DNA from 3 places in the Neorhizobium petrolearium genome. Region 3 is predicted to be linked to each of the others. Evidence: predicted binding sites of a transcription regulator. Region 3 holds the regulator's gene; each other region holds the start of a gene.
The links. The regulator LexA, encoded in region 3, represses DNA repair genes until DNA is damaged. The targets are predictions, from matches to a motif close to TGTTCNNNNTGTGTTCNG.

Region 1 (2,267 bases), 2.4 Mb from region 3:
TGTTTCACGGTCGAGCGAAAATTGACGGTCACGGGGATTCCACTCCAGAAAGAAGGAGAGCGGAGCCGGATTGCGGCTCTTCTCCAGGGTCAGTTGGAAAACGGGATGGCCGATGCTGCCGCCAAGCATGGATCCATTCGGAAGGCGTCGCCCGGAGGCTCGCGCCGGTTTGACAAGGAAGCGGAAAAAAGCACTGCTCGCTTCTTCTTCGCCCGCATGCCGCAATAGGAAAAGCGGCCGTCCCGCTGCTTTCGCCCGCAGGCCAAGCCTCCGGCTTTCGGTAAGGCCGAAATGCCTCGGGTTGCCCCGGATTTCGAGAATGGTGGCGGACAGGACACCGCTCGCCACCGCGGCTTCTGCAAGCCATAGTGCATCATCCAGCCTGCGCGGCGACGCATAAAGAATCTCGTGAGGGTCCAGCCCGAATTGCCTGAGGCCAACAGCATAAGGAGCGCCGGCCTCCTGCCTGGAAACGACGTCACCGACCCATAAAACCGGTGCCTCGCTTGTTTCCATGGCCTTGAGATAAGCGGCAAGCGCAAGTACAAATCCGCTCGCCGCGCCCGCATCCAGCATCACCATCGAACGAATTTCCGTGAGGCCGTCAAATGGCAGGCCACCATCCAAAGCAGCGTCCAGAGGCGCTATGCCGAATGGCAGACGGGGTTGATTGTTCCTGGATTTTTGCGCTTCAGGATCCGCGGCAGCATCTGCCTGCTTCGCCGCAGCCAGGCTGGGCAAGGGTTTTCCCTCCATTCTGGCGATCTGTTCGCGCAGGGCAAAAAGCGTTTCCCGCGCCGTGGCGTTCTCGGCCATGGCGTCAGCTCCCATCATGAATGTTCACTTTATGTTCTTATGGATTCCAGAGGCCTTCGAAAGAGTCAACAACCAAATGGCAGGAATCTTTTCCTCTGGCGGTAGGCCAATGATTCTTCTCTCGAAAAATATCGGCGAAGGCACTATATGGGCCTGATCAGAAGGAGAACTCATGGCCCGTATCGACCAGACCGACGATTGGCGGGATCGCCACGCGCCGACGATCAACTCGTTCGAGTCGCTGGCGATCGAGGCCTATGGTCACTTGCCAGAGGAATTCCGGGCCCTTACCACCAACCTGATCATCGAGATCGAGGATTTTCCGGATGATGAGGTGTTCGAAGATATGGCGCTCGAAACACCCTTCGACCTGCTCGGTCTGTTCGAAGGTCGCGGCATTTCCGAGCGCTTCAATATGGAAACGGGCGAACTGCCTAACCGCATCCGGCTCTATCGCCGGCCGATCCTCGATTACTGGGCCGAAAACGATGAGACGCTGGGCGATATCATCACCCATGTGCTGATCCACGAAATCGGTCATCACTTCGGCTTGAGCGACGACGACATGGAACGCATCGAGGCCAGCGCCGAAGACGCCGCCCAGCGTTAAGGTCAATCGACAGAGCTTTTATTGCTCGCCAAGTTTCATGTCCGGATCATAATCCTTGCCATGAACGGTCTTGATGACCGCCTGGCCGCACTGCATCTCGCCGGTCGTGGCATTGAAGGCATAGGTCGGGGAACCATGAAGCTCCCAGCCCTTGTTCAGCGCAGCTGTCACCTTGTGGCAGAAAGAAGAGTCGTCAGGACCGGTGAGGAAGCGATAGAGTTTCATGAAAGTTTCTTTCGTTCGGCAATGATCCGGTTACTGGCGACAAGCTTTTCAGCCTCCGCCAGATGGAGGCGCTCGACCATTTTGCCGTTCAGATTGATGACGTTGAGATGTTGGGCTTCCGGCCGGGCAAAAGCGGCAATCACCGCTTCAGCCTCTTCCACGGCCCGCGGGTCGGGACCGAAATGCCGGTTAGCAGGTTCGATCTGGGCCGGATGGATCAACATCTTGCCGGAAAAACCCATGGCACAACCTTGGGCACATTCCGCATCGAAAGCTTCCGCATCCTTGAAATCGTTGAAGACGCTGTCGATCACGTCGATGCCATAAGCCCGTCCGGCAAGCACCACCTGCATCAACCAGGGCACGAGGTAGGCACGGCCAGGCTGCGACAGGACACCGGTTCCCTTGCGCAGGTCGTTGAGGCCGACGACGAAACATCGGAGCCGCTCATCCGCCCCGGCAATCGCCGCCGCGTTCAGAACACCTTTCGGCGTCTCGATCATCGCCCATATGGCAAGCTCGTCTGGGGCACCGGTCTCGGACAGGATATCCGCGATCGCTTGCACCTCAGAAACCCGCTCCACCTTGGGAACCAGCACCACTTCTGGCGATATCT
Region 2 (2,267 bases), on a different replicon from region 3:
CGAGCGCGCCGAAGACGACCGAAATAGCGAAAGGAAGCAAACCCCAAAGGAAAAGCCTCGACCGGGAGAACATACCTATGCGACCACCGTTCTTGTTATTTCGAATATCGTAAAACAGGAACACTTAATGTCCCTGCAACGGCTATCGTTCCTGAAGTCTTAATCTCCAGCGGCAATCCGCTCGTCGCAGCTCAAGCGTCCTGCCGCGACCTTCAGACCGGAGCTTCGTCGACGGTCTCGTCACCCGGCCGGCTCAGCATTGCCAGCAATTGCTGCCGATCCCGCAGCCCCATCTGAAACAGATCGATCAGATCGGCTGCCAGCTTGGAGGCACGAGCAGTCTCTTTTTGGAGACCTCGCTGAAGGCAGACCTCATCGAAGACGCTCTGCAGCATCTGGAGTTCCTCCGGTTCAACCGGAGACGCAAAGGAATGATGATTCTGGAGCATTGCGGGATACGGTCACCAGCTTTGTTGGACGCGTTATATAAGTTTAAACCGACGCGTTCCTATCAGCGAACCTTCATGGATCATTTATTGTAGATGGAACGAACAGGTGCTCGATGGACAGCATGCGCTGGGTCGGTTCTGATCGCTTTCCCCGGCTTGGTTCTCAGAAAAAATTGTCCGATACTTGCCCGATGTCGGCTATGGCTGGGCATGCGACCGAAATCGAAATGGTCGCCTGGATCAGGGGCAGAATACTGGGTGTCGCGCTAACTGTTAATGACGGTTGAGTTATTTCCAACGCCGGATCTACGATCGGCATTTGCCCCGATTGTGGATGTCGAAGCCGGATAACGCCCTCGATCGCCGCATGTGCGCCTTCGCCGGCGGTTTCGGGTTGACCTCCCGTCGTCAATACTTCTGCCCGGCAGACCGGTCCTGTCATGTGGCGAAAAGCTAACTATCTCAGCTGCTCAATTTTCCCAAGCCGCTTCGGAACCCTGCTCTACGGACAAAAGTCCAGCGTCGTGCGCAGGGCGAGGGTATTTCAAAAAAAGTCCCCTTCGGTCATCGCTCTGAATCCGCTCGCTGAATCGACGATTCCACCGATCGAGCCCTGCAAAGCTGCCGTACATGCACATTGACTCATTTTCCAGATTAGAACAGATACAGAACATATTCGTTTCTCTCAAGCAATAACAGCTCCCGCGAAGAAGGAGACCATGAGCCAATCCGCCTCAACTGCCGTTCTTTCGGAACTGCGCGAACGCATCGCACATCTGGAAGGTGCCGCCAGCCGCCAGAAGACCGTGCTGCCGTTCGGCGTATCCGACATCGATGACTGTCTTCCGGGCGGCGGGCTCGCCTATGGCGCCATCCATGAGGTGGCGGGCGGCGGCAATGGTGCGGTGGATGGGGCAGCGGCCGCACTCTTCGTCGGCGGCATCGCGGCGCGAACGAAGGGCAAGGTGGTCTGGTGTTTCACCCGCGCCGATCTCTTTGCCCCGGCTCTGGCGCAGGTGGGCTTGCATCCCGACCGGGTGATCTATGTCGAGGCGGGCCGCGAGGAGGATGTGCTGGCAAGCTTCGAGGAGGCTCTGCGCTATGGCGGCCTTGGCGCCGTCGTCGCCGAACTGGTGCGCCTGCCGATGGTCGCTTCGCGCCGGCTGCAGCTCGCCGCCGAAAGCTCCGGCACGATCGGACTGGCGATCCGGCGATGGCGCCGGCAGGCGGAAGCATCGGATTTCGGGATGCCGACGGCGGCGGTGACGCGGTGGCGTGTCTCAGTCCTGCCGTCCGAGCCGCTTCCGGTTCCGGGCGTCGGCCGCGGACGCTGGCGCGCGGAGCTGATGCGGGTGAGAGCAGGGGAGCGCGCGGAATTTGTCATAGGTGCATGTGATGGCCAGGGTCGTATCTGTCTTTCTTCCGACACTGCCGACGGATCGGGTGAGGCGCGCCGATCCTTCGCTACCGGCTGACAAGCCGCTGGTGATCGTCGCCAAAAGCGGCTCCAAGCGGTGGATTTCTGCCGCCGACACCGCGGCTCTGAAACTTGGTCTGCATGTCGGCATGCCGGCAGCCAAGGCGCAGGCGCTGGTCCAGGGTCTGATGATCTTCGATGCAGATCCGCATGCCGATGGTGAGACTTTGGAACGCCTGTCGCTCTGGGCGCTGACGCAATATTCGCCGGTCGTCGCCATGGACCCGCCGGACGGGATCGTCATGGACACGGAGGGCGCCGATCATCTGCAGGGCGGCGAGGAACGGATGCTGTTCGGTCTCGTCAATCGCTTCCGTGCCAAGGGACTGGCCGCCCGCGCA
Region 3 (2,267 bases):
TCGTTGCCGCCGCATTGCTGTTCTCCTGGCACGAACGATCGAAGCCCCTGCCGGATATTCTCGTTTCCGAGGACGGAACGATGATTGCCCTGATAGGCAGGGAAGGCATTGCCACCAACCGCACCCGTCCGCCCGATTTCATCTACGGCCAGTGGAAACGGGCACTTCTCCTGGGCGATCCTATAAAACCGGACGTGTCATCAGCAGGAGACAAACCGCCCGATGGGAAATCTGAGGAGCGCCGCGAGCTGACGCAGGCCGAAATCGAAGCAGTGCGGTCCCGCATCAGGCAGGTGCCTGCCGGTCATTTCGTTTGCGAGCCGCGTGTCTTTTGCGGGGTGAAAACTTCCGGAGGCACCATGATAGCCTCCGTCGAAGACAGCCGTTATGCCGGTGCGGCCTGCGATGCTGCCCATATCATCATCGCCCCGCGCGCCCGTTTCGATCATTGCCGCTCCGGCGCATTGATGATCAACGGCAATGCTTTGCGAAAGACTGGTGCGCTCGAAATTTCCCTGCACGGCGCAGCCGACATCCGGCAATGGACTATTCGCCCCGCCATGGCCGGCCATGACCGCCCCTGGAGCAGGCATCGCCACTATGACTGGCGGAACAAGACGTTCGCCTCGGCGCTCCCGGAACCGCTCCGGCAATTGATCAATGGTAGCGGCGGATGAGGCCGACCAGCTTGCCCTGAACCTTTACCCGGTCGGGCGGGAATATCCGTGTTTCGTAGGCCGGGTTCGCGGCTTCCAGCGCGATCGAGGCGCCACGGCGGCGGAAGCGCTTCAGCGTCGCTTCCTCCTCGTCCACCAGCGCCACGATGATGTCTCCCGGATTGGCGGTGTTGCTGTTGCGGATGATCACCGTGTCGCCGTCCAGGATGCCGGCCTCGATCATCGAATCACCCTTGACCTCCAGCGCGTAATGTTCGCCGGAACCAAGCATCTCGGCGGGCACTGCGATATCATGCGTGTTGTTCTGGATCGCCGAGATGGGCACGCCGGCGGCGATGCGGCCCATGACGGGAACCGTGGTGGCGTTGGAGAGATCGTCGTTGGCTGCGGGCTTGGCCGGAGCGGCAGCGACCGGCTGCGGCTTGCCGAGGCTGCCCTCGATAACACTCGGCGAGAAGCCGCGGCGTGGCTGCAGGCTCGACTGATAGGCTTCCGGCAGCTTGATGACTTCAAGGGCACGTGCCCGGTTCGGCAGGCGGCGGATGAAGCCGCGCTCCTCCAGTGCGGTGATCAGCCGGTGGATGCCGGACTTCGACGCGAGGTCGAGCGCGTCCTTCATTTCGTCGAAGGAGGGCGGCACGCCGGATTCCTTCATGCGTTCGTGAATGAACAGAAGCAATTCCTGCTGTTTGCGCGTGAGCATATTTGGCACCTTGAGAGTCGGAAACAAATCAAGAACATACACTATATGTTCCATATGTGTTCCGCAAGTCCCTAAATTTTCGTGAAGTATGATGATTTTTCTTCATGGATGTCTGCAACATATCTCTTCCGACACCACTTGCTCGAAGCCGATCCGCTGCCAATGTAGTGCTGCGATTCCGGATTCTGGGGGCTCTCGCGTGAATGCTAGACTAATCGATCATCTCGTTCTGCCGGTGGCGGACCTTGCCGTCGCGCGTTCACGACTGGCAGAACTCGGATTTACAGTTGCGCCGGAGGCCTTTCATCCTTTCGGCACGGCCAATGCCTGCGTGTTTTTCTCGGATGGGGCCTATCTGGAGCCGCTGGCGATCGCCAACCGGCGTCAGGCGGCAGCCGCGGCCAAGCGCGGCAATGTCTTCACCGCCCGGGATCTCGCCTTCCGCAAGGCGCGTAACAGGCAGGGCTTTTCGGCCCTCGCGGTTGCCACGGGCGATGCGGCAGCCGATCACGCGCGTTTCAGGCTGCGCGGGATTTCCGCGGGCGATATCCTGGAATTCTCCCGCGGCGTGAAGATGCCGGATGGTTCCGAGACTGAGGCAAGCTTCCGGCTGGCCTTTGCGGGAGACGAGCGTGCGCCGGACTTCTTCTTGTTCTCCGCACAGCGGATCAATCCCCTGCCGGCCGATCGAGGCGAACTGGAACGCCATTCCAATACGGTGACCGGCTTGAGCGAGATCGTTCTTTCGGCCGCATCGCCCGGCGATTTTGCGCCTCTGCTCGAAGAGGTGCTGCTTGCGAAAGCCGGGATCGAAGCTGCGGCCGTGGAGCTTGTCGCTTCGAACACACGCATCCGCGTCATGCAGGATCAAGATCTCGAATCGGAAT

Region 1: QEO92_RS23405 (ImuA family protein) is a predicted target of LexA. The motif match lies at 838-855, and genes of this name have one in related genera.
Region 2: QEO92_RS31820 (ImuA family protein) is a predicted target of LexA. The motif match lies at 1,105-1,122, and genes of this name have one in related genera.

The regions. Positions count from the first base shown of each region.
Region 1 covers NZ_CP123000.1:4,837,914-4,840,180, forward strand. The annotation lists gene QEO92_RS23405 (ImuA family protein) at 1-816, opposite strand, end outside; gene QEO92_RS23410 (metallopeptidase family protein) at 989-1,426, shown strand; gene QEO92_RS23415 (DUF1737 domain-containing protein) at 1,445-1,651, opposite strand; gene QEO92_RS23420 (HpcH/HpaI aldolase/citrate lyase family protein) at 1,648-2,267, opposite strand, start outside.
Region 2 covers NZ_CP123002.1:129,873-132,139, forward strand. The annotation lists gene QEO92_RS31815 (hypothetical protein) at 213-395, opposite strand; gene QEO92_RS31820 (ImuA family protein) at 1,169-1,924, shown strand; gene QEO92_RS31825 (Y-family DNA polymerase) at 1,845-2,267, shown strand, end outside.
Region 3 covers NZ_CP123000.1:1,689,849-1,692,115, forward strand. The annotation lists gene QEO92_RS08725 (ComEC/Rec2 family competence protein) at 1-677, shown strand, start outside; gene lexA (transcriptional repressor LexA) at 658-1,380, opposite strand; gene QEO92_RS08735 (VOC family protein) at 1,580-2,267, shown strand, end outside.